DNA from 3 places in the Methylobacterium sp. 22177 genome. Region 3 is predicted to be linked to each of the others. Evidence: predicted binding sites of a transcription regulator. Region 3 holds the regulator's gene; each other region holds the start of a gene.

Region 1 (8,698 bases), on a different contig from region 3:
GCGCATGTCGATCCGGTAGACCACCGGCACCAGAGGCGTGCCGAGCAGCTTCGAGCCGGGGCTGAGACGACGCACGACGCTGGCCGGCTCGAACCGGAAGATGAAGGTGCCGGCCGGGTCGGCGGCGAAGTCCGACAGGCCGCGCGCCTTGGCCAGCGCCTGCGCCAGCGTGATCCCGTCGGCCTGGAACGGCAGCTCGGTGCTGTTGCCCAGCGCGCCCACCGCGATGAAGGTCTGCGGGTCGCGCACCAGGGTCAGCACGTCGTTGGGCCGCAGGTAGATGTTCTCACGCGGGTTCGACACCACCGTGGTCAGCGGCACGGTCGCGGTCACCGGCCCGCGCGAGAGCCGCACGAAGGTCTCGTTGACCGGCGCGCGGTTGCCGCCGGCGGCGGCGATGACGTCGAGGATGCGGTCGCCGTGGCCCGAGAGCGGCAGGCGGGCGCCGGCGGCGCCCTCGCCGGTGACGGTGACGGCCTGGGAGATCGGGCGTGTGACCGAGACCAGCACCTGCGGCTGGATGGCCTTGCCGGCGAGCTCGTTCTCGATGAGCGCCTGGACGTCCTGGGTGCGGCGGCCGGCGACCTTGATGCGGCCGGCGTAGGGCACCGAGATGGCGCCGTCGCGCCCGACGGGCTGCTCCGGGATGAGGGCGGACTTGGAACCTGCGGAGAAGCGGTCGGCGACGAGGGGCCCGGAGAACAGGCCGCCGGACCCGGCTTCCCAGACGGAGACCGAGACCATGTCGCCGATGCCGATGACCGGCTCGGAGGAGGGGCGGTGGTCGCCGAAGGAGGCGAGCAGGCTGTCCAGCGGCCGGCCGCGCAGGGCCTCGACCACGGAGGGAGTGACGTCGATGATCTCGTAGCGGGCGAGCAGGCCTCCGTCGGCCGTGGCGACCTCAGCCCCGGCCTGGATCGCGCTCGCCGTCGGACCCGCCGCGGGCAGGTACGTGCAGCCCGACATCGCCGTGACGGCGAGCAGGACGAGGGGAAGTTTGCGCATCCAGATGTTGCCCATCGGTATTGCCGAGCCCGTGCCTAGCCCATAGCGGCCCAGGTGTCCGTAGCGGGTGAGCCACACTCCGCCCGCCACGGCCGAGACTGCTAAGTCATCCTCGTTAAGCACAGCTTTTTCGGGGCACTGGAACGACATATGCCGGGCGTATCGCCCGCGGCCGAAATATCGGGACACAAATCCGGACGCTGTCGGCGGTAACGGATCTGCCGATCGACGCCCAGGGCCGGCCGGACCAGGCGCGATCCGCTCGCTGCCCGTCACTGCCCCTGGGTCACCGCCGCGGTGATGTCGCCGTAGACGGCGCTGACGCGGGATACGTAGTAGCGGATGCTGCCCACCGCGACGAGGAAGATCAGGCCACCGAGCAGGGCGTACTCCGTCGCGGTGGATCCGCGGAGGTCGCGGGCGAACCGTGCGGCCGCGGCCCGGATCCGACCCGACGGGGCGGACGCCGCCCGGGATCGCACAGCGCGCAGCCCCGCTCCGTCGCCGCCCGGCTCTTCCATGGTCGAACGCGCCTTCCAGTCCCGCTGTCCGCGCGACATCACGCGCTTCGAACGCTGGTACCCGAGCCCGATTGCCGCCGGCTTAACGAAGTGTTCGAAAGAGGGGATCGGGCCGAGTCCGGGCGGGATAGGCACCGCCCGGCGCGGTGACGGGGCGCCCGCGAGGGCGCGCCCGTGACGGCTCAGGCGTGGCCGGCCTTATGGCGCAGGTCGTCGATCCGCTTCGAGGCCTCGGCCTTGTCGAGGTCGGGGTCGAACGCCTTCGGCTCCTTCGCCTCCTCCGACAGCGTCTTCAGATAGGAGGCCTGCGCGCCGGTCATCGGCTCGCCGCCGGTCGTCCACTGGTCCGGATCCTTGATCTGGTTCGACACGTCCTTCGGGTCGGTCTTGGGGTTCTCCGGCGCGTCCTGGCGCGCTCCGGAATCCCGGCCCGCCTTCGAGGTCGCCTTCGCGGTGGTGGTGGCCATGCGACTGATGTTCCCTGATTGTTCGCGTTCTGGGGCATCAACGCGGCCGGCCGCGCCCCGGTTCCTGTGGCCGCGGCGGCGCCGTCGGGCGCGGCGATCTTCCCTTCCGCGCGCCCGCTCCGCATGATTGCGACGCGCGGCGCCCCCGGCGCACCTCGGAGGCACGGTGGTCCGGATGACGTCCCAATCACAGCCGACGCCCGATGCCCGGACGGCCGCTCAAGTGCTCGTGGTCATGGGTGTCTCGGGGTCCGGGAAGAGTACCGTGGCGGCGCTGATCGCCGAGAAGCTCGGCTGGATCTTCGTGGACGGCGACAGCTTCCACACACCGGAGCATGTGGCGAAGATGCGCGCGGGCCACGCCCTCGACGACGCGGACCGCGCGCCCTGGCTCGCCCGGATCGCGACCTGGATCCAGCAGCGCCTCGACGCCGGCGAGTCCGGCGTGGTCGTCTGCTCGGCCCTCAGGCGCGCGTACCGGGACGTCCTGACCCGGGGCAGCCGGCGCGTTCGCCTCGTCTACCTCGACGGCGACAAGGCCCTGATCGCCCGGCGCCTCGCGGAGCGCCAGGGCCATTTCATGTCGCCGTACCTCCTCGACAGCCAGTTCGCGACCCTCGAGGTCCCGGGGGCCGACGAGCACCCGATCACCGTCGGGATCCTCGAGCCGCCCGAGGCGATTGCCGACCGGGTCGTGGCGGAACTCGCCGCCGCGGCGCGCCGGGATCCGGGCAGGGAGTGACGCGATGACAGCAGAAGCCGGCAAGGCCGCGGGGATCGCGCTGGTGATCTCCGACGTCGACGGCACCCTGGTGACCGGCGACAAGCGCCTGACCGCGGCGACGGTGGCGGCCGTGAGCCGCCTGCGCGCGGCCGGGATCGGCTTCAGCATCGCCTCGGCGCGGCCCCCGATCGGCCTGCGGAGCCTCGTGGCGGAACTCGGCCTCGACCTGCCGATGGGGGCCTTCAACGGCGCGAGCGTCGTCCGGCCAGACCTGTCGATCATCGAGGAGCGGACCATTCCCGAGGCGGCGGCCCGGTCGGCCCTCGACCGGCTCCTGGCCGAGGGGCTGGATGTGTGGGTCTTCGCCGACGGCGCGTGGTGCCTGCGCGACCCGGACGGCCCCTACACCGACCTGGAGCGCCGCACGATCGGCGCGGAGCCCCGGGTCGTGGCGGATCTCGGCACGCTCACGGGATCGGCCGCCAAGATCGTCGGCGTCAGCCGCGACCACGCCCACCTCGCGGCCTGCGAGACGCGCATCGCCGCGGCACTGGCAGGCCGGGCCACCGTCCACCGCTCGCAGGCCTACTATCTCGACGTGACTCCGCCCGATCTCGACAAGGGTCGCTTCGTCGCCTGGATGAGCGCGCACCTCGCCATCCCGCGCGAGCGGATCGCCACCTTCGGCGATGCCGGGAACGACCGCCCGATGTTCGCGCAGAGCGGCTACGCGGTGGCGATGGGCAATGCCGAGGCGAGCGTCCAGGCGGCCGCGAGCGCGGTCACGGACAGCAACGACGCCGACGGGTTCGCCCGCGCGGTCGAGCGCCTCATCCTCCCCTGACCGGCCGACCGCGTCCGCGCGCCGCCCTGTGGCGCGCGGATCACAAGCGGGCCCGTCGCCCCGGTCGCCCACAGGCTGCCGAACCGGGGCCGCTTTCCGGCCTCATTTCCCCGTGACCTAGCTTGACCACAGAACAAGCAGCACCGGGTCTCGGAATGCATCGCCTCATCCTGGCCGCCGTCCTCGCGGTCGCGCCCGCCGCCGCCTTCGGGCAGGGCGCGCGCGACAACATCGACGCGCTGATCGAGCAGCAGGCCAAGGCGAACGGCGTTCCGGCGAGCTTCGTGCACGCCGTGGTGAAGCGCGAGAGCAACTACAACCCGCGGGCCAAGGGCGGCAGCGCCCTCGGCCTCATGCAGATCAAGCACGCGACCGCGCGCAGCCTGGGCTACACCGGCGACGCCGCCGGCCTGTACGATCCGGAGACCAACCTGCGCTACGGCGTGGCCTATCTGGCGGGCGCCTACCGCACGGCCAAGGGCAACGTCAGCCAAGCCTACCAGTACTACAACCGCGGCTACTACTACGCCGCCAAGCGCCAGGGCATCTCCACCGAAGTCGCCTCGGTGGTCGCGCCGGTGGCGGCGTCGGCCAGCGCCCTGGCGAGCCTGTTCGGCGGCGGCGTCGCCGACACCCGGAACAACCCCGCTGCCGCCGCCCTGGCCTACGCACCCACCGCCGCCGCGGTGGCGGAGGTTCCGACCGAGACCGTCGAGGTGCCGCTGCCGCCGCGCCGGCCCGCCGCCCTGGCCGGCGCGGCGATCGAGCTCGCCAGCCTGTCCATCGACCCGGCCGCCGCGGCTCCGGGCGCGGCCCCGGGCACCGCGCAGGCCGCCGCGGCGCCCGCCGTGGAGGTGCCGCTGCCGCCGCGCCGGCCCGCGGCCCTGGGCAGCGCCGTCGCGGCGGCCGCGCCGGCGCAGATCGCGGAGCTCCGGCTCTCTCCGCAGCCCGAGGCCACCCCCGCTGCGATGACCCCCGCGGCCTTTCCGGCGCCGGCTACCGAGGCCGCGGTCGAGGCCGTCGAGGTGCCGCTGCCGCCGCGCCGGCCGTCGCTCCAGATGCTCGCCGCCGCCACACCGCGGCGCGCGCCGGCCGCCGCGCCGGTGCAGGAGGCCACGGCCCTGCCGGTCGAGTAGCGCGCCCCCTTCCGAACCGGCCGCGCACCGGGAAACCGCCGGCCGGCCGGGCCCTCTGCCCACACAAGGATCATGCCCAAGGCTTGACCATCGGGTCGATCCGCAACACATAGGCGCCACGCCAGCAACGTGGTTGGATCGCTACGGTACGGACCGGCGCCGCAAGACAGCGGCCGTACGCGGGTGGCGCACGACAGATCTCAGGGCAGGAAACGCCGGTCCACGCGCGCACGTTCGGGCAGTGTCCTGTCCGGCGGAACGTCAAAGCGCGATGGATCTCGAAGCGGCAGGCATGCAGGGCACGGACTCTGCTTTCGAGCTGGCAGGAAAGCGGACGGCGCCATGACCGGCGTGGTAGAACAGGAATCTCTCTTTCTCACGGACCTCGGGCGGCGCGTCAGACACGCGCGCACCGTGCGCGGGCTCTCGCGCAAGGTCCTGTCGCAGACCTCGGGCCTGTCCGAGCGCTACATCGCGCAGCTGGAGGGTGGCCAGGGCAACGTGTCGATCATCCTGCTGCGGCGGGTGGCCAACGCCATGGGCGTGCGGCTCGACGACCTGATCACCGGCAACGACGCGCTGCCCGACTGGCCGGTGGTGCGCGACCTCCTTGCGCAGGCGAGCCCGGCGCAGATCGTCGCCGCCAAGGAGGCGCTCTCCGGCGGCAGCCGGCCCGAATCGAGCAACAGGCCGCGCGTGGCGCTGATCGGCCTGCGCGGCGCCGGCAAGTCGACCCTCGGCAAACTCGCGGCGGAGCGCCTCGGCTGGACCTTCGTGGAGCTCAACGCCGAGATCGAGCGGGAGAACGCCCTCTCGGTCCAGGAGATCTTCGCGATCTACGGCCAGGAGGGCTATCGCCGGCTGGAGCAGGCGGCCCTGCGGCGCCTCACGGAGCATCCCGGACCGCTGATCCTCGCGACCAGCGGCGGCATCGTCGCGGAACCGCTCACATACGATCTGCTCCTGCAGGCGTTCTACACGATCTGGCTGCGCGCCCGGCCGGAGGAGCACATGAGCCGCGTCCGCGAGCAGGGGCACCTCGCTACGACCGGCGACCACGCCTCCGCGATGCAGGAGCTGCGCGCCGTGCTGGCGAGCCGCGAGCCGCTCTACGCCCGGGCCCCGGCCACGGTGGACACCTCCAACATCCCGGTCCAGACGATGCTGGACCGCCTGACGGCGGCGATCGAGGCGCGGTTCGGGCAGCCCGTGCCGCTGGCGGACTGACCCGCCGCCGATCGCTGACAGCCATGCGACCGATGCGACCTCAGGGCCGCGCCGGCCCTTGATCGCCGCGGTGCAGCGCACCACGCTAGGGCAGAACCCGCGGTCCGGCGCCCCTGCGGCCCACCTCCGCCCCGGGCGGGAGATCCGCCCGTCCGAGCGGGCGCTGGACCGGCCCCGCCGCACGCGCGATCGGCTAACCCTGCGAAGTCCCGGACGTGAGCATCCGCCCATGAGCGCCAGTCCTGCCTTCAATCACCCCTCGCATGACCTCGCGGTCGTCGACCCGGTCTGGTCGCGGCTGCGGGACGAGGCGGAGGACGTCCTGCGGACCGAGCCGCAGCTCGCCTCCTTCATCGTCGCGACGATCCTGAACCACGCCACCCTGGAAGGCGCGGTCTCCCACCGGGTCGCGGCCCGGCTCGGGCACCCGTCGCTGCCGGCCGAACTCGTCGCCCACGCCTTCCACGAGGCGATCACGGCGGATCCGGGGATCGGGCAGGCGTTCCGCGCCGATATCGGCGCGGTGATCGACCGGGATCCGGCGACGCTCCGGGCGCTGGAGCCGGTCCTGTACTTCAAGGGCTTCCACGCGCTGCAGGCCTACCGCCTCGCCCACCATGTCTGGAACCGCGGCCGGCGCGACCTCGCCCTCTACCTCCAGAGCCGGGTCTCGGAGGTGTTCCAGTGCGACATCCATCCGGCCGCGCGGATCGGCCGGGGCGTCTTCCTCGACCACGCCACCGGCCTCGTGGTCGGCTCGACCGCGGTGATCGAGGATGACGTGTCGATCCTCCACGCCGTGACCCTGGGCGGTACCGGCAAGCAGCGCGGCGACCGCCACCCCAAGATCCGCCGCGGCGTGATGATCGGCGCCGGCGCCAAGATCCTGGGCAACATCGAGGTCGGGGCCTGCGCCCGGGTGGCGGCGGGCTCTGTGGTGCTGCGGCCGGTGCCGCCGAACACGACGGTCGTCGGTGTGCCGGCGCGCGTGGTCGGCACCGCCGGCTGCGACGATCCGGCCCGGGCGATGGACCAGCTCGTCGCCCTCGACCAGTTCATCCACCTGGGCGACGGGATCTGACCCGGAGCGGTCGCGCTTGCCGCTCCGCCCGCGGCGTGGCAAGCCCTCGGCCCATCCGCGGCGCCAGCGCCGCCAGGGGAGATCGACCAGCGTGACCAAAGCCGAGACCGCGAAGCTTCAGGACTATCTGCGCCGCAAGTTCGCGAACAACAATATCCGCCTCATGGCGATGAAGACCGGCGACTCCGCCGAGGTGTTCATCGGCGAGGAGTCGATCGGCGTGATCGCCGATGACAAGGAGGACGGCGACGATTCCTTCGTCTTCCGGATGGCGATCCTCGACATCGATCTCGAGGAAGAGGCCTGAGGCGCGGCGCCTCGGCGCCTCCAATGTCCCGGGCCGGATCCCGCCGGCCCGCACCTGTGCACGGATTAACGCTAACGAAGGCCCGTGCTTAACAAGCGGTAAACGGCGTGAGTACAGTGCGCTCAACCTGTATCAGGAGCGCGAATAATGGTCCTCACGCCCGCCGCCCTCGAGTCGATCCGGACCCTGTGCATCGGACTGGCGCTGTCCGGCCTGATCGCCAGCGCTTTCGAGCTGTTCGCGGCGCGGCGGGCGAGCTTCAGCCTGCTGGAGCGCGGCGGTCTGCCGGCGGTGGCCGCGTTGCCGATGCTCGCCTTCTCGGCGCCGTTCATCATCCTGCGCAACACGGTGCGCGGCCGGCGGATCGAGCGGCGCCCGATCCCGTTCGTGATGCTGGCGACCGTCATCGCGTGCGGCTGGAGCCTGCTCTCGGGCCGTGTCGCCCTCGACCTCGCCGCGATGCTGGTCGGCGCCTGACCGGGTTCAGGGCTCGGCGGTGGCCACCTGCGCGGTGCCGTCCTTGCCCTCCAGGGACACCCAGGCCGCGCCGTCCTGGCCGGCCCGCTTGATGAAGTTGTAGCCGGTGCGGCGCCAGGAGCGGATCGCGTCGGTCTTGTTGTCGAGGACGAAATCGCCACGGTCGGTCCGGACCGTCAGCACGGCGTGGCCCTCGTTGGTCTCGTCGATCACCACGGTCATCAACAAGGCGCGCCGCGGCAGGCCGCGCTCCACCAGCATCCGCCGCTTCAGCAGCTGGTAATCCTCGCAATCGCCGAACCCGTCATCCGGGAAGTCCCAGCGGTCGACGACGCCCCAGTGCGCCTGATCGGTGATCGGCCGGATGCGCGCGTTCACGCGGCGGTTGACGCTCTGGAGGGTCCGCCACACCGCCACGGTCAGCGGGATCTCGGCCGGCTCGGCCGTGTCGACCGTGCATTCCTGGGGTGTGCGGGTGCAGAAATCCGTCCAGCCGGCGATCGCTCGTACCGGGCCGGTCGGTTCGGCGGCGCTCACCTGATCCGGCAGGACCAGCCGGGCATGGGCGTGGGTCGTGGCACCGCCCATCGTGAGGATCGTGCCCAGCAGGGCGAAACTCGCCACCTGCCGCGACCGGCACGCGGCGTGCGTCCAGCCGCGCCATCGCAGCGGGCCGAAGACCTGACACGAGATACCGCCATCCGCGTGCCGCATGGTTCAAGCCCCCGCCGCCCGATGATGACGGAAGGGTGACACGGCGACGTGCGGCGCACAATGGGCGAGGGCGAGATAGATAACGCGCCGCGAGCCTTATCGGTTCCGATTTAAGAGAGTGTTGCACCCGCAGAGCTCTCCGAAGAAGCATGCACTGAGCGAATGGCCGCTCTGCGCCGTCGCGGAAGGCCTTGA
Region 2 (11,275 bases), on a different contig from region 3:
CGACAAGCTGGTCCGGCGCCACCCCCACGTCTTCACCCCGGACGGCGCGCCCCTGCCCGCCGGCTCGCCCCGGCGCGACCCCGCGGCGGTCGAGGCGCAGTGGGCGGCGATCAAGGCGCAGGAACGGGCGGCCCGGCAGGCGGAGCGGGGGGCCGATAGCCCGGATCCGGTGCCGGACCCGCTCGGCGGCGTCGCGCGGGCGCTGCCGGCCCTCGCCCGGGCGGAGAAGATCTCCCGGCGGGCGGCCGCCCACGGCTTCGACTGGGACGACGCCGCCCAGGTCGTCGCCAAGGTCCGCGAGGAGACCGACGAGGTCGCCGAGGCCCTGGCGGCGGGCGACCCGGAGGCCGTGTCGGAGGAGATCGGCGACCTGCTGTTCTCGGTGGCGAACCTCGCGCGGCACGCCGGGATCGACCCGGAGACCGCCCTGCGCGACGGCACCGCCAAGTTCGAGCGCCGCTTCGCCGCCATGGCGCGGCATCTCGCGGCCGCCGGAGGCGCCCTCGGCCGCTCCGACCTCGCCGCCATGGAGGCGGCGTGGCAGGCCGCCAAGCGCGACGAGGCGGCGGGCGGGCCGTAGCGGATCGAGGCCCCGTCCCGACCGCGCGCGGGCGCTCCGGAGGCCCGCGGGTCGGGATCGCGCGCCGTGGCGAGGGCTCGAGGCCGGCAGGCCGGCCGCCGCACGCGTCCGGTCGAGCGTCGGGACGAGCACCATTCGTCAAGGTAAAGGGGCTAGGACGGCGCGACCCTATCCGTCGAGACGACCGCCCAAGCTTCGCCGTTCCATGCCGCAGACCCCGGGACAGACCGAGATGCTCGAGGCGCAGCTGTTCGAGCTCGCGCCCGTTTCCCTCTGGTTGCAGGACCTCGGCGCGCTGAAGGCCCGTCTCGACGCGTGGCGGGAGGCCGGCATGGTCGACCTCCGCGCCTGGCTGCGCGATCCCGGGCACCTGCGGACCTGCCAGAGCCTGATCCGGATCGTGCGGGTCAACCGCAGCACGCTCGCGATTTACGACGCGCGGGACGAGGCCGAGCTGTTCGCCCACATCCCGGCGATCTTCGACGATCCGCGCGCGGAGGCGCTGATCGAGGTGCTGTGCCAGCTCTGGGCCGGGGCGACCCAGGTCCGCCTCGTCACGCGGAACCGCACCGTCTCGGGGCGCGTCATCGACGTCAGCTACGCGGGGCAGATGCTGCCGGGGCACGAGGCCGGCTGGACCCGCTACCTGATCTCGGTCGAGGACATCACGCGGCGCGAGGCGCTGCGGCGGGAGCGCGACGCGGACCGGCGCACCGGAACCCTGTTCCAGCACGCGCCGGTCCCGACCCTGATCCGCGACGAGACGGGGGTCGCCGCCCGGCTGGCGGCGCTGCGGGCCGACGGGATCACGGATCTCGCCGGCCACCTGGCGGCCCATCCGGGCTGGCTCGCCGAGGCCGAGGCCTCCCGCCGGATCGTCGACGCGAACCGCCCCGCCCTGGCGCTGTTCGGCGTCGACACCTGCGACGCCCTCGCGCGTCACCTGGATGGCGGTCTCGGCGGCGGTCTCGGCGGCGGTCTCGGCAGCGGTCTCGGCAGCGGCCTCGACGAGGCGCCGCTGCAGCTCTTCCGGGAGGAGCTGGCCGAGCTCTGGGACGGCGCGGCGCCGCGCAGCCGGGACATCGCGGCGCGCAGCCGCGACGGGCGCGACCTGCACCTCAAGATGCAGCGCTCGCCGGTCCCGGAGGCCGGCGGCGGGCGGCGCCTCGTCCAGATCGCCCTCACGGATATCGGCGACAACAAGCGCTCCGAGGCGCGCCTCGCGGTCCTGAGCCTGACCGATCCGCTGACCGGCCTGCTCAACCGCCTGGGCTACGCGGCCGCGCTCGACCGGCTGGAGGCGGGCCGGACCGTGCCGACCTCCGTGATCGTCGCGGACCTGAACGACCTCAAGGCGACCAACGACGACCGGGGCCACGATGCCGGCGACGACGTGATCCGCCGGTTCGGGGCCATCCTGGAGCGCCACAGCCCCGTCGCGGCCCGCCCGGCCCGGATCGGCGGCGACGAGTTCGTGATCCTGCTGCCGGGCCTCGACGCCGCGGACGCCGCCGCGCTGGCCCGGCGGATCCTCGACGGGATCGACGGCGAGAACCGGCCCGGCGCGGCCGTCATCAGCGCCGCCCTCGGCTCGGCCACCTGGCGCGGCGACGGGGGCCTGAAGGCCGCCGTGTCCCGCGCGGATTCCCAGATGTACGCGGCGAAGCGGCGCTATCGCGACGGCGCGTGGGCCGGGCGGCCGCCCGTGCCGGGCACGTCCGTCTTCAGCCAAGCGCCGCCGTGCTGACGGTGGCGGAGGCCGGGGCCGGACATCGCCGCGGCGATCCTCCGCGGTTCCCCCGCGCGCCGAGGGCTCGACACGTCGCGGCGCGCGGATATGTTCCGCGCATGCGCTTCGCCCTGCCCGTCCTCGCCGCCCTCGCCGTCACCGCCGCCCTGCCCCGGCCCGCCGCGGCCGAGACGGTCCTCCAGGAGCGGTTCGGCTGCCACAGCCAGGAGGTCACGGACCGCCTGTTCAAGCTGGTCATGGCGGGCGACGAGTCCGGGTTCGGCCAGCTGCTGCAGGGCAGCCTCGCCAGCGGCGAGTGCCGCTCGTTCAAGCCCGGCGAGGAGGTCCGGCTCGAGTCCCGGACGATGAGCTACGGCTGCCTCGCCCTGAAGGACACGCAGGATCGCTGCTACTGGACGCCGCTGAGCGCCATCGAGAAGGCGAACTGACGCCGGCCCGGGCAGCGGCGAACCGGCGCCCGGGGGCGCCGGCCCGCCCGCGCGGCCGGGGCGCGGTCAGGCGGCCTTCTTCCCCCTGCCCCTCGACGGCTCGGCATCCGGCTCCGCCCCGCCGGGCTCGCCCGCGGCGTTGATCGACGCGGCGATCTTCGAGAGCAGCGCGTCGGTCCGCTTCTCCTCCTGCAGGGTCTCGTCCAGGAGCTCGGCGGCGTCCGCGTAGCCGAGCTGGGCCGCCCAGGTCTTCAGGGTGCCGTAGCGGGCGATCTCGTAGTGCTCCACCGCCTGGGCGCAGGCGGCCAGCACCGCGTCGGCGGCCGGGCTGTCGGCGAAATCGTCGAGATCCTCCTCCATCTCCGAGACGATGCCCTGCATCGCCTCGCAGGTCTTGGCCCGGGCCGGCTTGCCGATGATCTCGAAGACCTGCGTCAGGCGCTCCACCTGCTGGGCGCTCTCCTCGGCGTGGGTCTCGAAGGCCTGGCGCAGCTCGTCGTGCTCCGCCGCCTTGGCGGATTTCTTGAGCGCCTTCACCGACTGCTTCTCGGCGTAGTAGACGTCCTTCAGGGTCTCGTAGAAAGCGTCCTGCAGCGTCTTCTGCTTGGCCATTCGGTCTGTCTCCGCTGGGGGCCGCGCGCCGTGTTCGGCGGCGTCCTCCGGGCAACGCCGGTCCGGCCGGCCGTATCCGGACGATATCTTCGCCCTGTGGAGGAACCTTTCGGGGCTCAGCGGCCCGCCCCGTCCGGGCGCGGCTTCCGCCCGGCCCGCGGCGCGCCCCCCGGCTTCGGGCGCAGGCGGTCGAGGACCGTTTCCAGGGCGCGCTCTACGGCGTCGCGGTCCGGAACGGTCTCCGGCGGGGGCGGGGTCGATCGGCCCGGGTCGCGGCGCTTCGGCATGTCGTCCGCCCGTGTCGGGGCCGGGCGGACCGGTCTTCCGGCCCGCGCGGCGGCTGCCGGCCGGTCGAGCGGCCAGGATCCTGAGATCAAAGCCTCCCATGATCCCGGGATCCCGGGATCCTGTGATCAAGGTTCCCGGATGGTTGCCGGCGCGTCCGGTCCCGGAGCCGCCGGCGGCCGCGCCGGATCGCGGGAGGTCCCGGCCGCGCCCTGTCCGGATCCGCGGCCCCCGCCGAACGGCCAGTCGATCAGGCCGCCGGCCCAGAGCGCCGCCCAGACGAAGACCGGCTGAAAGGCGAGGCGCGGCCCGTGATACCACCAGGAATCCGGGATGCCGTCGACGTGGACGTGGTCGAAGGCGTGCTTGAGGTTCGCCGGGTAGACGCAGACCGCGTAGAGGGCGAGGCCGATCGCGGCCGCCCGGCGGAACCGGCCCGTCAGGAGGCCGATCGCCCCGGCGATCTCGCACAGGCCGGTCGCCAGGATGACGAGTCGCGGCTGCGGCACCCAGCCGGGCATCAGCGGCAGCATCGCGTCGGTCGCCACGAGGTGGACCGCGCCGATGAACAGGTAGAGCGCCGCGAGCCCGTAGCGCAGCCGGCGCCGCCCGGTCTCGATCGCCTGCTCGGTCACGCGACAGCGTCCTCCGTGACGCCGCAGGATTGGGCGACGCGGGCGCGCAAGGCCGCCTTGAGGCGGCCCACCGCCGGGTGGCCGTCACTGGCCAGGGCGGTGTCGCCGATGGCCGTCACGGGGGCCAGGAGCCGCAGGGAATTGGTCAGGAACACGGCCTCTGCGCCGAGGAGATCGGGCAGGCCGAGCGACCGTTCCTCGGCCCGCAGCCCGCATCCGGCGGCGAGGCCCAGCACCTCCGCCCGCACGATGCCGGCGAGCACGCCGTCTCCGAGCGGCGGCGTGACCAGGGTGGTGCCGAGCAGGGCGAACAGGTTGCCGGTGCCCGCGCAGGCGACGCGCCCCCGCGTGTTGCGGAACAGCGCCTCGTCGCAGCCCGCGGCGGCGGCCTCCCGGGCGGCCAGCACCGCGTCGCCATAGCCCAGCGTCTTCAGGCGGCTGGCGGGGGAGGTGTCGTTGCGGGCGATGGCGGTCGGCCAGAGGCGCAGGGGCGCGAAGGACGCGGCCCTGGTGCTCACGGCCGCGGTGGCGAAGAGCGTCGGGTTCGGGGCGTCCGGCGGCTTCAGTCCCCGCGGGCCGGAGCCGCGGGTGAGGGTGGTGCGGATCGCGAGCCGCTCCCCCTGCCCGGCCAGCGCCCGCATGGCCCCACGGATGCGCTCGGCGTCGGCCGGGATCCCGAGCGTGTCGGCGGAGGCCACGAGCCGGGCGATGTGGGCGTCCTCGAAGGCCACGCGGCCGCCGAGCGCCAGCGCGGTGTCGAACAGGCCGTCGCCGAGCGTCAGGCCGCGGTCGGTGTGGTCCAGCGGCGCGGTCGTCCCGGGGAGAAGCGCCCCGTCACGCCACAGCATCGCGGCGCCCCTCCGGTCTCTGCCGCCACGCGCGGGCCAGTCCCAGGAAATTGGCGAACAGGGCGTGGCCACCCTCGGTCAGGACCGATTCCGGGTGGAACTGGATGCCGTAGGTCGGGTGGGTCCGGTGCGACAGCGCCATCACCTCCCCCTCCTGCGAGACGGCGTCGACCGAGAGGTGCCGCGCCATGTCGGGGCCGGGGGTGACCACCAGCGAGTGGTAGCGTCCCACCGGCATCGGCGCCGGCAGCCCGGCGAACAGGCGCTGGCCCGCGTGGTCGATCGGCGTCATCTGCCCGTGCAGGGGCCGCTGCGCCCGCGCGACCGTGCCGCCGAAGGCCGCGCCGATCGCCTGGTGGCCGAGGCAGACGCCGAGGATCGGCACCGCGCCCGACAGCTCCCGGATCGCCGGCAGGGAGATCCCGGCCTCCGCGGGGGTGCAGGGCCCGGGCGAGACCACCAGGGCCTCCGGTTCGAGCGCCCGGATGCCGGGGACGTCCAGCGCGTCGTTGCGCACGACCCGGACCGTCTCGCCGAGCTCCTCCAGGTAGCGGACGACGTTGAAGACGAACGAGTCGTAATTGTCGAGGACGAGGATCATGCGAAGGCCTCGAAGACGCGGGCGGCCTTGGCCAGGGTCTCGTCGTATTCCGGGCCCGGCTCCGACAGCAGGGTCACCCCGCCCCCGGCCTGCAGGACCGCCTGGTGCGCGTCCATGAACACGGTGCGGATCGCGATCGACGTGTCGAGCGCCCCGTCGAAGCCGATCCGGCCGATGGCGCCGCAGTAGAGTTCCCGCGCGTCGCCCTCGATCTCGGTGATGATGTCCATGGCGCGGATCTTCGGGGCGCCCGTGATCGAGCCGCCCGGGAAGGTCCCTTCCAGGAGGTCGAGGGCGTCGAGCCCGTCGCGGAGGTCTCCGGTCACCACCGACACCAGATGGTGGACGTTGGCGTAGGTCTCCAGCCCGCACAGGGTCGGCACGGCGACGCTGCCCGGCGCGCAGACCCGCGACAGGTCGTTGCGCAGCAGGTCGACGATCATGACGTTCTCGGCCCGCTCCTTGACGCTGGCCTGCAGCGCCTCGGCCGCCGCCCGGTCGGCCACCGGGTCGTCGAGGCGGCGGGCGGTGCCCTTGATCGGGCGCGTCTCCACGTGCCGGCCGTCGAGGCGGATGAACCGCTCCGGCGAGGACGAGGCCACGGTCAGGCCCTCCTGTTCCAGGTAGGCCCCGAAGGTCGCCGGATTGGTCTCGCGCAGCCGCCGGTAGAGGGCGAACGGGTCGAAGCCGGCCGGCAGGTCGGCGACGAAGCGCTGGGCGATATTGGCCTGGTAGATGTCGCCGGCGCGGATGTATGCGCGGACTTTTTCGACAGCCTCTTCATAGCTTTGGCGGTCGAAGTTCGAGCGCCACGCGAGCGGTTGGGCCGGCCGGGCTGCGGCCGGGACCGGCGGCTCCGCGCCGCCGAGCAGGTCGGCGAAGCCGGCGAGCCGCGCCTCCGCGCGGGCCCGCCGCGCGTCCGGCGCGGTCTCCGGGAAACCCGTGGCGACCAGCCGGGCCGTGCCGGCGGCGTGGTCGACGACCAGGGCCGTGTCGTAGAGGTTCAGCGCGATGTCGTCGGTGAGCCCCGCCCGCCGGGCCGGCGCCGCCACCCGCTCCAGCGCCGCGCCGAGGTCGTAGGCCAGGTACCCGATCGCCCCGCCGGGGAACGGTTCCGGCCCGGGCTCGAGCCGGTAGGGTTCGAGGCAGGCCCGGAGCGCCGCCATCGGGCCGCCCGCCACCGGTCGCCCGTCGAGGGTCGCGCGCCCGTCGCGGTAGCGGAACCGCGCGAACGGGTCGGCGGCCACGATCGAGTGCCGCCCCAGCGGGTCGTGCCGCATGGCGCTGTCGAGGAAGGCGAGCCCGGGCAGGGCGCGCAGCCGGGCCGCCGCCGCGACGGGATCGATGAAGGGGATCTCTCGGGTCCACATGACCGGGTTCGGGGCCGTTATCCTCGGGCTGTGCGTCGTCCGCTGCCGTCGCACAGGCGATGCCGCGGGGGAAGCGGCAGTTCCACGCAGGCCCCGCCGCCTCGCGCGGGCGGGCCGTGTCCGGGGCGCAGGGCCGCGCTGTCCCGTCCTGATGTGGGGTCTGAGAAGTCCGCCGCAAAGCTTTGCTGTCATGACAGGATCCGCGTCCGGGCCCAGGCTCGCGCGCGGGGCTGGTCACCCCTGCGGCGGCCGGCCTCGCGCGGAGGCGCCGGAGCCTGTATAGGAGCGCGACCCCGAATTCCTGGTCCCGCGCGCCGGGCGGCCGATCGCCCCGCCGGACTGTCCGACCCGAATGCCATGACCGCCACGCCCGCCCCCCGCGGCCCCGCTCCCGGCGCCGCCCCGAAAATCTCGTTCGTCTCGCTGGGCTGCCCCAAGGCGCTGGTCGATTCCGAGCGGATCCTCACCCATCTTCGCGCCGAGGGCTACGAGCTGGCCCGCCGGCACGACGGCGCCGACGTGGTGATCGTCAACACCTGCGGCTTCCTCGACTCGGCCAAGGCGGAGTCGCTCTCGGCGATCGGCGAGGCCATGGCGGAGAACGGCCGGGTGATCGTCACCGGCTGCATGGGCGCGCAGCCGGAGGAGATCCGCGAGAAGTACCCCGACCTCCTGGCGGTGACCGGGCCCCAGGCCTACGAGTCGGTGGTGGCGGCCGTCCACGAGGCGGTGCCGCCGGCCCACGACCCGTTCCTCGACCTCGTGCCGCCGCAGGGGATCAAGCTCACCCCGCGCCACTACGCCTACCTGAAGATCTCGGAGGGGTGCAGCAATCGCTGCAGCTTCTGCATCATCCCGTCCCTGCGCGGGAACCTCGTCAGCCGCCCGGCCGCCGACGTGCTGCGGGAAGCGGAGAAACTGGTGAAGGCCGGCGTGAAGGAGCTGCTGGTCGTCAGCCAGGACACCAGCGCCTACGGCGTCGATATCCGCTACAGTGAGAGCCCGTGGCGCGACCGGCAGGTCCGCGCGAAGTTCTACGACCTGACCCGGGAGCTCGGCGAGCTCGGGGCCTGGGTGCGGCTGCACTACGTCTACCCCTACCCGCACGTGGACGAGGTCATCCCCCTGATGGCCGAGGGCAAGGTGCTCCCCTACCTCGACATGCCGCTCCAGCACGCGAGCCCCTCCGTGCTCAAGCGCATGCGCCGCCCCGGCAACCAGGAGCGCCAGCTCGACCGGATCCGCAGCTGGCGGCAGACCTGCCCGGACCTCGCGATCCGCTCGACCTTCATCGTCGGCTTCCCCGGCGAGACCGAGGCCGAGTTCGAGGAACTGCTGGCCTGGCTGCAGGAGGCCAAGCTCGATCGGGTCGGCTGCTTCGAGTACGAGCCGGTGGCGGGCGCCACCGCCAACGCGCTGGGCGACCCCGTGCCGCCGGCGGTGAAGGCCGAGCGCAAGCGCCGGTTCATGGAGACGCAGAACGGGATCGCGCTGCGGCTGCAGCGGGCCAAGGTCGGCAAGCGGCTGCCGGTCATCGTCGATTCCGTCGAGGGCGGGGTCGCGCGGGGCCGGTCCAAGGCCGACGCGCCGGAGATCGACGGCACCGTCCACGCCGCCTTCCGGCGCCCGGTGCGGGTCGGCGACATCGTCACCGTGAAGATCGACCGGGCCGAGGCCTACGACCTCTACGGCAGCGTCGCCTGAGGCGGCGCGCCGTGGCGACGATCCGAACCGTGCCCTCATCCTGAGGCGCCGAGCGCCGCGGAGGCCTCGGAGGAGGGCTCCAGCCGACCGCGCGATCCCCGGAGCCCTCCTTCGAGGCTCGCTCCGCTCGCACCTCGGGATGGGGGCGTGGGTGGGATATCCCTGTTGACGCCCCGCCCGGCGCAGCTTGACCCCGCAGGGCCGCCGCGATCTTTAGAACAGAGTGGGAACCAGCGGCGGATCTCCGAGGCGGCGATGGATCCGGAGGTCGCGCTCCGAAAAATCATCCACATCGACATGGACGCGTTCTACGCCTCCGTGGAGCAGCGCGACGACCCGTCCCTGCGCGGCAAACCCCTGGCGGTGGGCGGCTCGCGGGAGCGCGGCGTGGTGGCGGCGGCGAGCTACGAGGCGCGCCGGTTCGGCGTCCGCTCGGCCATGCCGTCGGCCACCGCGCGGCGGCTGTGCCCGGACCTGCTGTTCGTGAAGCCGCGCTTCGAGGTCTACCGGGCGGTCTCGGAGGAGATCCGCGCGGTCTTCGCCCGGCACACGGCCGTCATCGAGCCGGTGGCCCTCGACGAGGCCTATCTCGACGTCACCGAGAATCTCCTGGGCCTCCCGACCGCGACGGCCGTGGCGAAGGCGATCCGGGCCGAGATCCTGGAGCGCACCGGGCTCGTGGCCTCGGCCGGGGTCTCGTACAACAAGTTCCTCGCCAAGGTGGCGTCCGACCACAGGAAGCCGAACGCCCTGTTCGTCATCACCCCCGCCATGGGGCCGGACTTCGTGGCCGCGCTGCCGATCGGCCGGTTCCACGGCGTCGGCCCGGTCACCGAGGCGAAGATGAAGCGGCTCGGGATCGAGACCGGGGCGGACCTGCGCGCCTGGACGCCGGAGCGCCTGCGCGAGACCTTCGGCTCCGCGGGCGCCTACTACCACGCGGTCGCCCGCGGGATCGACGGGCGGCCGGTCCGCGCCCACCGGGTGCGCAAGTCGATCGGCGCGGAGACCACCTTCTCGGACGACACCGCCGCCTTCGAGGTCCTGGCCGCCCGGCTGGCGCCGCTGTTCGACAAGGTCTGGGCCGCGGCCGACGCCAAGGGCATGCGCGCCCGGACCGTGACCCTGAAGCTCAAGTTCTCGGATTTCGCCCAGGTCACCCGGGCGCGGTCGCTGCCCGTCCCCGTCGCCGACCGGGCAGGGCTGGAGCGGATCGGCCTCGACCTGCTGGCCGGCCTGTTCCCCCTACGGCGCAGCGCGCGGCTGATCGGGGTGTCGCTGTCGGGCTTCGCGCAGGACGCGCCCGAGGCGCCGCTCCAGCTCGGGCTGGCCCTGTGACGGGCTCCCGCCGCGGGGCCCGCGCCGATCCCGCGATGATGCGACGCGGGATCGCGGTGCGGTCCCGCACGCCGGGCCCGCGCGGCCGCCCCACATGGGATCCGTCCGGCGCGGACCGGGATTGCCCGGGGCCCGCACGAACCGAAGGGTCCGCTCCATGTCGAAGCCCGCCTCCCCGGCCCCGTCTCTGGTTTTGTCCGCCGCGCTCCTGCTGACCGTCCCGGCGGGCGCTGCCCGCGCCGACGGCACCGCCGCCTTCGGGGCCGCCAGCGCGGCGCAGCTCCGGGGCTACTCCGCGAGCCCCGCCCAGCTCTACGTCCCGGCGGGCGGCCCGTCCGCCGGGCTCGCGACCGGCCCGGCCCCGGCACCCCGGCGGCCGAAGCCGCCGGCCCGCGCCCGCTGACGGGGAGCGCCCGGGCCGCGCCGGCCCGGGCATCCGTCACGCGTTCAGGCTGTCACGCGTTCTTGCGCGGCCGGTGGTCGGGGTCGACGCCGCCGTCGAGCTTCGTCTCGTTGTCGACGTCGCCCTCGAAGGTCGAATCCGCCTGCAGATCCGCCGGGTCGGCGCCGCTCATCCCCTTCGAGGTGCCGATCCCGGGATTGCCCTTGAGGTCGGCGTCCGTGGGCGTGTCGGTCTTCGGGTGCTTGCCTGACATGCTGGCTCCTGACTGGCATCCCGACGGACGCCGATGCCGGGCCAACGCATCGGCGCGGGGCCGGTCTCCCGCGCGGCGTGCGGCGGTTCGCCTCCCGCCCCCGGGGCCGGTCAGCCCGCTCAGCCGATCTGCGCCGACCGGATCCGGCGCACCCCCGCCGCCTCCATGCGCGCCCAGGCCTGCGCGAGCGACCCGTCCACGTCGATCCCGCGCACCGCATCCTCCACCACGAGGACCTCGAAACCCGCGTCGCTGGCGTCGAGCGCGCTCCAGGCGACGCAGAAATCGGTGGCGAGGCCGCACACGGCGACGCGGGTGATGCCGCGCTCCCTGAGCGCCCCGGCGAGCCCGGTGCGGGTCGACCGGTCGGCCTCCAGGAAGGCCGAGTAGCTGTCGACCCGGGGATCGAGCCCCTTGCGCACCACGAGGCTCGCCCGGTCGGTGGCGAGACCCGGCGCGAAGGCGGCG
Region 3 (11,275 bases):
GGGCTCCGACGGGCGCGGCTTCCTGGCGCCCGCGGACGCGCTGGTGGCCAACACCCGCAAGGGCAAGAACGTGCTGGGTCTCGACGGCGACGCCAAAGCGGCCGTGCTGGTGCCGGCGGACGGCGACCACGTCGCGGTGGTGAACACCGAGAAGCTGCTCCTGATCTTCCCGGTCTCCGAGGTGGCGGAACTCGCCCGCGGCAAGGGCGTGCGGCTCCAGCGCTGCCGCAGCGGAAGCCTCCTCGACGCGCACGTCTTCAAGCTGGCGGACGGCCTGCCCTGGCAGGACGGCTCGGCCGAAGGCCGGCTCGCCAACGTCTCGGTGCTGGAGAAGTGGCTCGGCCACCGCGCCGAGGTCGGGCTGATGATGGCGCGCAGCTTCCCGAAATTCGAGCGGTTCGGGCGTTGAGGGAGGCCGGGGGCGCTCCAGTGCCCCCCTCGGCCTGAGGTGCCGGTGCTCGCTGGACCCCTCCTTCTGGACGGCTCCACCGCAGCTCAGGACGAGGGCGCGGTCGGGCGCGGTCTCCGCGTTGCGGAGGCCGCTGTCCTCAATGCGCCCGCTGGGCGAGCCAGAGCGCGCCGAAGGCCAGCACGCCGCCACCGAGCGGAACCGCGAGCAGGAGGAGAAGCTGGGCTGTCGTCATGGCCGAAGGTTCCGCAATGCGTGCCTCACGGCCCAATGTATGGCGCCACTCATGATCCAGCAAACGACCATGGCGATGAGCACGGGCGCGAAGTGCGGACGATCCGACAGAGCGGTCGAGATGAACGGCGCGAAACCGCCGACGGCGAAGATCGCGACGGCGAGGCCGTTGGCGTAGGTCGCCGAGAACTTGATCCGCTCGTTCGCCACGAGCGTGTCGCGCGCTTCGCTCTCCGCTTCCGACATCGAACCAGAGCCCCCGGCCGGCCGCGAGCTTAGCCGATACCGGCGACGCGGACCATGAGCCTGCCGGCCGCCTCACCGCCCCGTCACGGTCGCCTCGTCCGCCGCCCAGAGGTGCTGTGCCGCGTAGGCCCGGAACGGGCGCCACGCCTCCGCCCGGGCCAGGAGCTCCGCCGGGCTCGGCCGCCCGGTGCCGGTCTCCAGCGCCCGCAGCAGCCCGACATCGCCCACCGGCAGGGCGTCGGGCAGCTTGAGCGCCCGCATGGCGATGTACTGCGCGGTCCACGGCCCGATCCCGCGGATCGCCGTGAAGCGGAGCAGAGCGGCCTCCAGCGACTCGGCCGGGGCGAACAGGTCCGGGTCGGCCAGCGCCGCCGCGGCGAGCGCCCGGATCGCCGCGCCGCGGGCGCGGGGCATGTTGAGCGCCCGGGCGACATCCGCCTCGACCAGATCCGCCGGCGCCGGGAAGACGTGGGTCAGGCCGCCCGACGGCTCCGCCAGCGGCGTCCCGAACGCCGCCACCAGCTTGCCCGCGAGGCCGATCGCGGCCGCCACCGACACCTGCTGGCCGAGGATCGCCCGGCAGCCGGTCTCGAATGGGTCCCACGCCCCCGGCAGGCGCAAACCCGGCCGCGCGGCCACGAGCGGGGCCAGGATCGGGTCCCCGGCGAGGCAGGCCGCGACGGCGCGGGGATCGGCGTCGCAGTCGAACAGGCGGCACAGGCGCCCGGCGACCGCTTCGGCGTGCCCGGCCTCGACGCCGCGGAGCGTGACGCGCAGGCCGTCCGCGCCGGGGGCCACCGTCAGGAGGCCGTGCCGCCCCGCGACGCTGACGGTACGCGCGTAGGCCGCCGCGGGATCCGTCGCCTCGACGCCCGGGATCGCCCGCTTGGCCAGGAAGGCGCGGATCGCCCCCCAGTCGTAGGGCGGCCGGACGGGCAGGCAGAGCTCGATCGCCTCCGCAAACACGAAGGGCGGCCTCTCGGCCGCCCCGCTGGTCGCGTCTCCGGACAGGTGATCCCGCCTCAGCCGCGCTGGTCGACCGGCACGTAGTCGCGCTGGGTCGGACCGACGTAGAGCTGGCGCGGACGGCCGATCTTCTGCGACGGGTCCTCGATCATCTCGGCCCACTGGGCGATCCAGCCGACCGTGCGGGCCACGGCGAACAGCACGGTGAACATGTCGGTCGGGAAGCCCATCGCCTTGAGGGTGATGCCCGAGTAGAAATCGATGTTCGGGTAGAGCTTCTTCTCGATGAAGTACTCGTCCTTGAGGGCGATCTGCTCCAGCTCCATGGCGACGTGCAGCAGCGGATCGTCGGTCTTCCCGAGCTCCTTCAGCACCTGGTGGGTGGTGCTCTGCATGATCCGGGCGCGCGGGTCGTAGTTCTTGTAGACCCGGTGGCCGAAGCCCATCAGGCGGAACGGGTCGTTCTTGTCCTTGGCCTTGGCGACGTACTTGCCGACGTTCTCCGGAGTGCCGATCTCCATCAGCATCTTCAGCGCCGCCTCGTTGGCGCCGCCATGGGCCGGGCCCCACAGGCAGGCGATGCCGGCCGCGATGCAGGCGAAGGGATTGGCGCCCGAAGAGCCGGCGAGCCGCACCGTCGAGGTCGAGGCGTTCTGCTCGTGGTCGGCGTGCAGGATGAAGATCTTGTCGAGCGCGCGGGCGAAGACCGGGTTCACCTCGTACTCCTCGCACGGCACCGCGTAGCACATGCGCAGGAAGTTCGACGTGTAGTCGAGGTCGTTCTTCGGATACACGAACGGCTGACCGATCGAGTACTTGTAGGCCATCGCGGCGAGCGTCGGCATCTTGGCGATCATGCGGATCGACGCGATCAGCCGCTGGCTCTCGTCCGTGATGTCGGTGGAGTCGTGGTAGAAGGCCGAGAGGGCGCCCACCGAGGCGACCATGACGGCCATCGGGTGCGCGTCGCGGCGGAAGCCGGTGAAGAACCGGTTCATCTGGTCGTGCACCATGGTGTGGCGCGTGACCCGGTACTCGAAATCGGCCCGCTGGGCGGCGGTCGGCAGGGCGCCGAACAGCATCAGGTAGCAGGTCTCGAGGAAGTCGCCCTTCTCGGCGAGCTGCTCGATCGGGTAGCCGCGGTACAGCAGCACGCCCTCGTCGCCGTCGATGTAGGTGATCTTCGACTCGCAGGAGGCCGTCGAGGTGAAGCCCGGGTCGAAGGTGAAGGCGCCGGTCTGGGCGTAGAGCTTGCCGATATCGATCACGTCCGGCCCGATCGTGCCGGATTTCACCGGCAGTTCGATCGACTTGCCGTCCACGGTGATGGTGCTGGGTGCGCTCATGGATCGTGGACCCTTCTCTGGCGACGTGGCGGATGCCGGCCTCGGGCTGCCCGAGTCGGTCCCGGGGGCCTGAGCACACGCATTATGCTGCGGGTGCTCACAGCCATGGGTTACCCAAACGGCAGTGCAGCAGCAACGGGGTCGGTGACAACCCGCCCCCGACGCCAAGCGAATTCCGCCAACTGAATTCCACCCAACGCAATCCGGGCCGGGGCCCGCAGTTCCCGGTCCGCGCGCGGCAGTCTCAGCCCTGCGGCGCCTGATCCCCGAGGCGCGCCAGGGTTTCCTCCCGGCCGAGCACCGCCATCACGTCGAACAGGGGCGGGGAGGTGGTGCGGCCGGTCAGCGCCGCGCGCAGGGGCTGGGCGACCTGTCCGAGCTTGCAGCCGGCCGATTCCGCGTACTGGCGCACCGCGCCCTCGGTGGAGGCCGCGCTCCAGTCGGGCAGCGCCTCGAGCAACGGCCGCACGCCGGCGAGGCGGCCGCGCCCCTCGTCGGAGAGGAGGGCGCGGGCCTTGTCGTCCAGTGCCAGGGGCCGCTGGGCGTAGAGGTAGTAGGCGCTGTCGAGGAGCTCGATCAGCGTCTTGGCCCGCTCCTTCAGGCCTGGCATGGCTTGGATCAGCTTGTCCTTGAGGTCGGGCTGCAGCGGCGCCGACAGGCCGCGCTCCGGCCCGACATTCGGAAGGATGGTCTCGATCGCCGCGACGAGATCGGCATCGGCGCTGGTGCGGATGTAGAGGCCGTTGAGGTTGGCGAGCTTGGCGAAGTCGAACCGCGCCGCGGAGCGACCGACCGCCCCGAGGTCGAAGGCCGCGATCATCTCGTCCGTGGAGAAGACCTCCTGGTCGCCGTGGCTCCAGCCCAGTCGCACGAGGTAGTTGCGCAGGGCCGCCGGCAGGTAGCCGAGATCGCGATAGGCCTCGACGCCGAGCGCGCCGTGGCGCTTCGAGAGCTTGGCCCCGTCCGCCCCGTGGATCAGCGGGATATGGGCCATCCGGGGGATGTCCCAGCCCAGGGCGGAGAAGATCTGGCTCTGGCGCGCCGCGTTGGTGAGGTGGTCGTCGCCGCGGATGATCTGCGTGACGCCCATGTCGTGGTCGTCGACCACGACGGCGAGCATGTAGGTCGGCGTCCCGTCCGAGCGCAGCAGGACGAGGTCGTCGAGGTCCTTGTTGGCCCAGGTGACCCGGCCCTGGACGGCGTCCTCGACGACGGTCTCGCCCTCGATCGGCGCGCGCAGGCGGATCACCGGCTTGCCCCCGGCGGGCGCCTCGGACGGGTCGCGGTCGCGCCAGCGGCCGTCGTAGCGCGGGGCGCGCCCCTCCGCGCGGGCGGTCTCGCGCATCTGCGCGAGTTCCTCGGCGGTGGCGTAGCAGTGATAGGCGCGGCCCGCGGCCAGCAGCTCCTCGGCCACGGCGCGGTGGCGCTCGGCGCGGGCGAACTGGAAGACCACGTCGCCGTCCCAGTCGAGGCCGAGCCAGGACAGGCCGTCGAGGATCGCGTCGATCGCGCCCTTGGTGGAGCGCTCCCGGTCGGTATCCTCGATGCGCAGCAGCATCTTCCCGCCGGTGTGGCGGGCGTAGAGCCAGTTGAACAAAGCCGTGCGGGCCCCGCCGATGTGCAGGTAGCCGGTGGGCGAGGGGGCGAAGCGCGTGACGACGGCTGAGGACATCGGTCCGGTATGTTCCGGGGCTGGTCGCGGACGGAGCGCGACGGACGGCGAAGGGGCGGCGGAGCGGCGAGGGGCTCGACAGGGCGCCCGTAGCACGAAGAGCCGGCTGTAGCACGGGCCGGCGGATGCGTTAAGAATCGCCCGCAGAATCGCTCGGCCCCGACGACAGGTCGCGCGGAGCGGGGCGGCGGCGATGCGGCGGATCGGCGCGAGGCGGGCGGGCGGCGCGGTGGCGCTGATCGGCCCGCGCGTCCGAGCCCTCCCGCCCGCCCTACCGGCGCTCCGCGGCTGGGTCGCCGCCGGTCTCGCCCGCGAGGCCGAGCAGCGCCGGCTGTTCCCCTGGCTGGCAGTGGCCTTCGGCGGCGGGATCCTGGTCTACTTCGCGGCGGCCGACGGCGCGCCGAGCCTGGCCGCGCCCCTGATCGCGGCCGCCTTCGCGCTGGCGCCGGTTCCCGTCCTCGGCGCGCGGCCGGCGGCCCTGGCGGCGGCGCTCGCGGTGGCGGCCGCGCTCCTCGGCTTCGCGGCGGCGACCTGGCGGGTCACGCAGGTCGCCGCGCCGATCCTGACGCGCACCACGATCGGTCCGCTCGTCGGAACGGTCGAGGCCCTGGACGAGCGCGAGGTCGGCGCCCGGCTGGTGATCCGGGTGGAGAGCTTCGCCGGCCTCGCGCCCGAGGCGCGGCCCGCCCGGGTGCGGGTCTCGTTCCGCAAGACGCCGATCCCGCGCCCCGGGGACGTCGTCGCCGCCACGGCGCGGCTGCTGCCGCCCCCGGAGGCGGCCCGGCCCGGCGGCTACGACTTCGCCCGGGACGCCTACTTCCAGGGGATCGGCGCGGTGGGCTCGCTGGTCGGCGCGGTCACCGTCCGGGCGCCGTCCGAGCCGCCGCCGCTGGGCCTGCGGCTCGCCGCGGCACTGGACGCGGCCCGCAACGGGCTCACGCGCCGGATCGCGGAGGCCGCCGGCGGCCAGGCGGGCGCGGTGGCGGCGGCCCTGGTGACCGGCAAGCGCGGCCTCATCGGACCGGCGACCAACGACGCGCTCCGCGCCGCGGGCATCTACCACGTGGTGTCGATCTCGGGCCTCCACATGGTGCTGGCCGCCGGCGTGGTGTTCTGGCTGGTGCGGGCGGTCCTCGCCACGGTGCCGCTCTGCGCGCTCCTCTGGCCGATCAAGAAGATCGCGGCCGGCTTCGCCATGGTCGGCGTCACCGCCTACTGCGCCTTCTCGGGCTGGGACATCGCGGCCGAGCGCTCGCTGATCATGACCCTGATCATGCTGGGCGCGATCCTGGTGGACCGGCCGGCCCTGTCGATGCGCAACCTCGCCCTCGCGGCGCTGATCGCCCTGGCCCGGGAGCCGGAGGGCCTGCTCGGCCCGAGCTTCCAGATGTCCTTCGGCGCCGTGGCCGGGCTGATCGCCTGCGCCCGGCTGATCGACGGGCGGCTGTTCGTGCGCCCCGGGGCCGGGCGGATCGGCCGCCTCGTCGGCACCGGCCTCTCGGCGGTCACCGGGACCCTGGCCACGACCCTTGTGGCGCAGGTCGCGACCGCGCCCTTCGCCACCTACCACTTCCAGACGGTCCAGCCCTTCGGGCTCGTCGGCAACGCCCTGACTCTGCCGCTCGTCTCCCTGGCGGTGATGCCCGCCGCGGTGATCGGCTGCCTCGCCTATCCCTTCGCCCTCGACCGGCCGGTCTGGTGGCTGATGGGGCGGGCGGTGGCCGGCATGCTGGCGATCTCGGACTGGATCGCCGGGTTCGAGCGGGCGAGCCTGGTGCTGCCGGCCTTCGGCGCCGCGGCGCTGACCCTGCTGACCGCGGGCCTGCTGCTGGCGACGCTGCCGGCCTCCCGCCTGCGCTGGCTCGCCGTGCCGCCGGTCCTGCTCGGCCTCGGCCTCGCGGCCCGGCCCGACCGCTACGACCTCTACGTCGACCGGCAGGGCGCGGGAGCGGCGGTGCGGGGTCCGGACGGGCGGCTCGCGGCCCTCGGAAGCCCCTCCGGCTTCGTCCTCGAGCAGTGGCTGAAGGCGGACGGTGACGGGCGGCGGCCCGCGGCGCTCATCGTCCGGTCGGGCAGCGGGCGCTGCGACCGGCTCGGCTGCACCGCCCGGCTGCCGGACGGGCGGGCGGTCGCCCTCGTCCGGGACAGGCGGGCCTTCCCGGAGGACTGCGCCCGCGCCGCGGTGCTGATCACCTTCCTCGCGGCGCCGCCGACCTGCACGGGCCCCCTGGTGATCGATCGGCAAGTCCTCGCCGCCCGCGGGGCCGTGGCCCTCCGGACCGACGGCGACGGCTTCGCCGCGCGCTTCGCCCGGGACGACGGGCGCGCCGTGCCCTGGCGGCCGGCCCCGGGACGCGATCCGGGACGCGATCCGGGACCGCCGCGGCCGGTCACCGCGGAGCCGGGCGACCGCGCCGCGGAGGACGGGGCCGCCGCGCCGGGCGGAGACCTCGCTCCCGGCGACGCGCCGGCCGAGCCGCTTCAGTAGCGGCGGACGAGGCTGACGAGGCGGCCCTGGATCCGGACCCGGTCGGGCCCGAGCACGCGGGTCTCGTAGGCCGGGTTGGCGGCCTCCAGGGCGATCGAGGAGCCGCGGCGGCGCAGGCGCTTGAGCGTCGCCTCCTCGTCGTCGATCAGCGCCACGATGATGTCGCCGGTATTGGCGGTGTCCTGCTTGCGGATGACCACGAGGTCGCCGTCCAGGATCCCGGCCTCGACCATCGAGTCGCCGCGCACCTCGAGGGCGTAGTGCTCGCCGCCGGCCACGAAGTCCGGCGACAGGGTGATGGCGTGGCTCTGGTTCTGGATCGCCGAGACGGGCGTACCGGCCGCGATCCGGCCCATGACGGGGATCGAGATGGCCCGGCCGGACTCTTCGATCATCCGCGTGCTCGCCGGGGCCGGCGGCTGCTTGGACTTGCCGCCCTCGACCACGCTCGGCGTGAAGCGGCGCGGCTCGGCGGGGGTCTGGGGCGCCGGCGCGGCCTGCGTCAGGCTCTCGGGGATGCGGATCACCTCGATGGCGCGCGCCCGATTCGGCAGGCGCCGGAGAAAGCCGCGCTCCTCCAGCGCCGTGATCAGCCGGTGGATGCCGGATTTCGACTTGAGGTCGAGGGCATCCTTCATCTCGTCGAACGACGGCGGGACGCCGCATTCCTGCATCCGGCTCTGGATAAATCGCAGGAGGTCCAGCTGCTTGCGCGTGAGCATCGACGGGGGACTCGCGGCTTGGCGGACCGCCACGTGACGGTCTCCGAAACAAATCACGAACAGGTTAAACGTTCCGCAAGTGTTCCGCAAGAGCGGCACCGCCACGCTCGGCGCGCCGCGGCGCGCCCGCGGGACAAGGCGGAGAAACGCATTGACGGCGCAAGCGGAGCCGTTTCAATGCACCGCGGTGCCCCGCCGGGCAGGCGGCGGATCCGGGGCGCGGGCTGGGACCCTCTTGGAATGACGAGGATGCGACGACCCGCGGCTCTGCTGCCCCTCGGCCTCGCCGCCCTCGGCCTCGCCGGCTGCACCACCGGGTTCTCCTACATCTCGCGGAACTACGTGGCGCTCACCCCCCAGGTCGTGACGATCGGCTGCAAGGAGCCCTACGAGGTCTACGACAACCGGCAGCTGCGCCGGATGCTGATCGTCTCCAACGCCCTGCGCGAGTACACCGGCTGCAATCTGAGCGAGGTCCGGATCGATCCGGAGCCGGACGCCACCCGGGTGAAGCGCTTCCGCACCGCCGCCCGGGCCTATCTCGACGAGACCGTGCGCGAGGATTGCCGGATCACCGGCGAGACCGTGTTCGATCCGCTGAAGACCGAGTTCGCCTACGCGTGCGACGCGCCGATCGAGAAGCGCGGCACGGTGGTCCCCCGCCTGCCGGGCCGCAACCCCGGCCTCGGGGTGCGCTGACCGGCCGGCGGCGCGCCGTCAGGCGCCCGGCTTCGGGAAGGTCCGCTCCGCCGCGTCCCCGGCGGCGGCGAGCAGGGCGCGGGCGAAGGCCCGGGCCTCCGCCCGGTCGAGCACGATCGCGGCGGTCACCGGCGCACCGCCGAGGTCGGCGAGGGCGAGTTCCAGGCGCACCCCGTCGGGCACGGCGCTCGCCTGCAGGCTCCAGCCGGAGCCCCGATCCGTGCTCTCCGCCATCTCACGCTCCTCCCGCCTGCCCCGGGAAAACGCCGCAGGCGCCCGCCGGAACCGCCCGTGCGCGGGACTGTTCCCGAGCCGTGCCCAGCGCTTCCCTGCCTCGCCTGTCCGCTTACCTCAAGGCCGCGGGCCCCGGACTCGTGGTGATGCTGGCCGATACCGATGTCGGAAGCCTCATCACGGCGGCCCAGAGCGGGGCGCGCTGGGGCTACGCGCTGCTGCTCCTGCAGATCCTGCTGGTGCCGATCCTGTACGTCGTCCAGGAGCTGACGGTGCGGCTCGGGACCGCCACCGGGCGCGGCCACGGCGCGCTGATCCGGGAGCGGTACGGGCCGGTCTGGGCCTGGATCTCGTACGGCGGCCTCGTGGTCGCCGGCCTCGGCGCCATCGTCACGGAATTCTCCGGCATCGCCGGCATCGGGGACCTGTTCGGGGTGCCGCGGCTCGTGAGCCTCGGCCTGCCGGCCTGCCTGCTCCTCGGGCTCGTCCTCACCGGGAGCTACCGGCGCGTGGAGGTCGTGGCGATCGTGGTCGGACTGTTCGAGCTGGTCTTCGTCGGGCTCGCCGCCGCGGCGCGGCCGAACGTGTCCGAGATCGTCGCCTCCTTCGGGCACATGCCGCTGGGCGACGGTCAGTTCCGGGTGCTGATCGCCGCCAATATCGGCGCGGTGATCATGCCGTGGATGATCTTCTACCAGCAGTCGGCGATCGTCGATAAGGGCCTGGGCTGGGAGCACGCGCGGCGCTCGCGGCTCGACACGCTCGTGGGCGCGGTGATCTCGCAATGCGTGATGGGCGCGATCCTCGTCGCCGCCGCCGCCACGATCGGCAAGGCCGGGCAGGGCAGCGCGAAGGGGCTGGAGACCGTCGGCGACCTCGCGGGCGCCTTCACGCCGGCCCTCGGGCCGTGGCTCGGACAGGTGGTGTTCGGGGTGGGCATCGTCGCGGCGGCCTTCGTGGCGCTCAACGTCGTGGCCCTGGCGCTGGCCTGGGGGTTCGGCGACGTGACCGGCCGGCCCCACTCCCTGGAGCAGTCCCCCCGGGAGGCGCCGGCCTTCTACGGCGCCTTCGCGCTCGCCGTCGCGGCGGGGGCGGGCGCCGTGCAGCTCGTGCCGAACCTCGTGGCGCTCAACATCGCCGTGGAGGTGATGAACGCGCTGCTCCTTCCCCTGGCGCTCGGCCTGCTGATTCTCCTGGCCACCCGGGCCCTGCCCGAGGGACAGCGCGTGGCGGGCGCCTACAAGTGGCTGGTCTACGCGGTGTCGGGCCTCACCGTCGCCTTCGCGATGGTCGGCGTCCTGGACGGGGTGGGCCTGCTCTGACGCGATTGACGCGGGGCCCCCGATGATGTCTCCCGCGGGCTCCGATCAGGTGGAGTTCGAACATGCAAGAGATCTGGTTCCGCGCGGGCGAGGCCACGGTGCTGGCGGCCGAGGGCCAGTACACCGACGCCATGCCGGAGGTGCTGATCGGCTCGGTGCGCGGTCCGGTGGGTCAGGCCTTCGCGTCGATGATGGGGCAGGTCCAGGGCCACACGCGGATGTTCGTGGTGCGCGACCTCAACCAGCTGGTGCGCCCGGCCACAATGATGACCACCAAGGCCACGATCCACACGGCCGAGTACGTCGAACTCCTCGGCGGCGTGGTCCAGGCCGCCACCGGCGACGCGATCGTGGACTGCATCATCGAGGGCATCCTGCCCAAGGACGGGCTCGACGAGCTGTGCATGATCATCATGATCTGGCTCGATCCCCGCTGCGCGGAGGACGACAACCTCGACCAGAAGGACCTCTACCGGACGAACTACGAGGCGACGAAGCTCGCCATCGCCCGCGCCCTCAAGGGCGAGCCGACGGTGGACGAGCTGATCGCCAACCGGAAGACCGTGAAGCACTACGCGCTCGACGGCGTGATCGAGTACTGATCGGCCGCGCGGACCGCATCCTGCCGGCTCAGGTAAGCCTCAGCCCGGCGGGATGCGCCCCACCGAGCAGAGGGTGCGCACCGTGCTGCTGCCCGGGTCGGTGTAGCAGGAGGCCGACCAGCCGTTCTGCTGGATGAACGACTTGCGCCGCTCCGCCAGCGCGGTCCGGTAGGCGTTGGCGATGATCGGCTCGACGGTCGCGGCCGGCTCGCCGACGAGGATCTCGGAGGCCACCGACAGGTCGCGGAAGAAGGCCGCCGAGGGGGCCGGCTCGGCGGAGGTCGCCTGCACGATCGGCTCGGCCCGGCAGGTGACGTCGAACTTGATCGGGCCGG

Evidence for each region. Region 3 encodes LexA, which represses DNA repair genes until DNA is damaged. Its sites were predicted from a motif close to TGTTCNNNNTGTGTTCNG; they were not measured.
Region 1: ACTJK8_RS31650 (DUF3072 domain-containing protein) is a predicted target of LexA. The motif match lies at 2,002-2,019, and genes of this name have one in related genera.
Region 2: dinB (DNA polymerase IV) is a predicted target of LexA. The motif match lies at 9,028-9,045, and genes of this name have one in related genera.

Annotation. Positions count from the first base shown of each region.
Region 1 is NZ_JBQEPK010000087.1:832-9,529, reverse strand. Features, by position in the region: partial or broken gene ACTJK8_RS31660 (polysaccharide biosynthesis/export family protein) at 1-1,005, opposite strand, end outside; gene ACTJK8_RS31655 (Flp family type IVb pilin) at 1,278-1,565, opposite strand; gene ACTJK8_RS31650 (DUF3072 domain-containing protein) at 1,709-1,993, opposite strand; gene ACTJK8_RS31645 (gluconokinase) at 2,169-2,735, shown strand; gene ACTJK8_RS31640 (Cof-type HAD-IIB family hydrolase) at 2,740-3,561, shown strand; gene ACTJK8_RS31635 (lytic transglycosylase domain-containing protein) at 3,717-4,697, shown strand; gene ACTJK8_RS31630 (helix-turn-helix transcriptional regulator) at 5,040-5,924, shown strand; gene cysE (serine O-acetyltransferase) at 6,154-7,005, shown strand; gene ACTJK8_RS31620 (DUF3126 family protein) at 7,097-7,312, shown strand; gene ACTJK8_RS31615 (DUF6949 family protein) at 7,460-7,789, shown strand; gene ACTJK8_RS31610 (transglutaminase-like cysteine peptidase) at 7,796-8,503, opposite strand.
Region 2 is NZ_JBQEPK010000002.1:358,863-370,137, reverse strand. Features, by position in the region: gene mazG (nucleoside triphosphate pyrophosphohydrolase) at 1-580, shown strand, start outside; gene ACTJK8_RS04130 (diguanylate cyclase) at 813-2,327, shown strand; gene ACTJK8_RS04125 (hypothetical protein) at 2,429-2,758, shown strand; gene ACTJK8_RS04120 (YciE/YciF ferroxidase family protein) at 2,825-3,370, opposite strand; gene ACTJK8_RS04115 (DoxX family protein) at 3,784-4,254, opposite strand; gene ACTJK8_RS04110 (aminotransferase class IV) at 4,287-5,138, opposite strand; gene ACTJK8_RS04105 (anthranilate synthase component II) at 5,125-5,739, opposite strand; gene pabB (aminodeoxychorismate synthase component I) at 5,736-7,109, opposite strand; gene rimO (30S ribosomal protein S12 methylthiotransferase RimO) at 7,467-8,813, shown strand; gene dinB (DNA polymerase IV) at 9,069-10,151, shown strand; gene ACTJK8_RS04085 (hypothetical protein) at 10,309-10,554, shown strand; gene ACTJK8_RS04080 (hypothetical protein) at 10,607-10,807, opposite strand; gene pncA (bifunctional nicotinamidase/pyrazinamidase) at 10,927-11,275, opposite strand, start outside.
Region 3 is NZ_JBQEPK010000004.1:149,865-161,139, forward strand. Features, by position in the region: gene parC (DNA topoisomerase IV subunit A) at 1-409, shown strand, start outside; gene ACTJK8_RS06845 (hypothetical protein) at 641-889, opposite strand; gene ACTJK8_RS06850 (DNA-3-methyladenine glycosylase family protein) at 962-1,855, opposite strand; gene gltA (citrate synthase) at 1,912-3,201, opposite strand; gene gltX (glutamate--tRNA ligase) at 3,446-4,873, opposite strand; gene ACTJK8_RS06865 (ComEC/Rec2 family competence protein) at 5,067-7,361, shown strand; gene lexA (transcriptional repressor LexA) at 7,355-8,083, opposite strand; gene ACTJK8_RS06875 (hypothetical protein) at 8,333-8,782, shown strand; gene ACTJK8_RS06880 (hypothetical protein) at 8,801-9,016, opposite strand; gene ACTJK8_RS06885 (NRAMP family divalent metal transporter) at 9,097-10,338, shown strand; gene fae (formaldehyde-activating enzyme) at 10,401-10,940, shown strand; gene ACTJK8_RS06895 (hypothetical protein) at 10,980-11,275, opposite strand, start outside.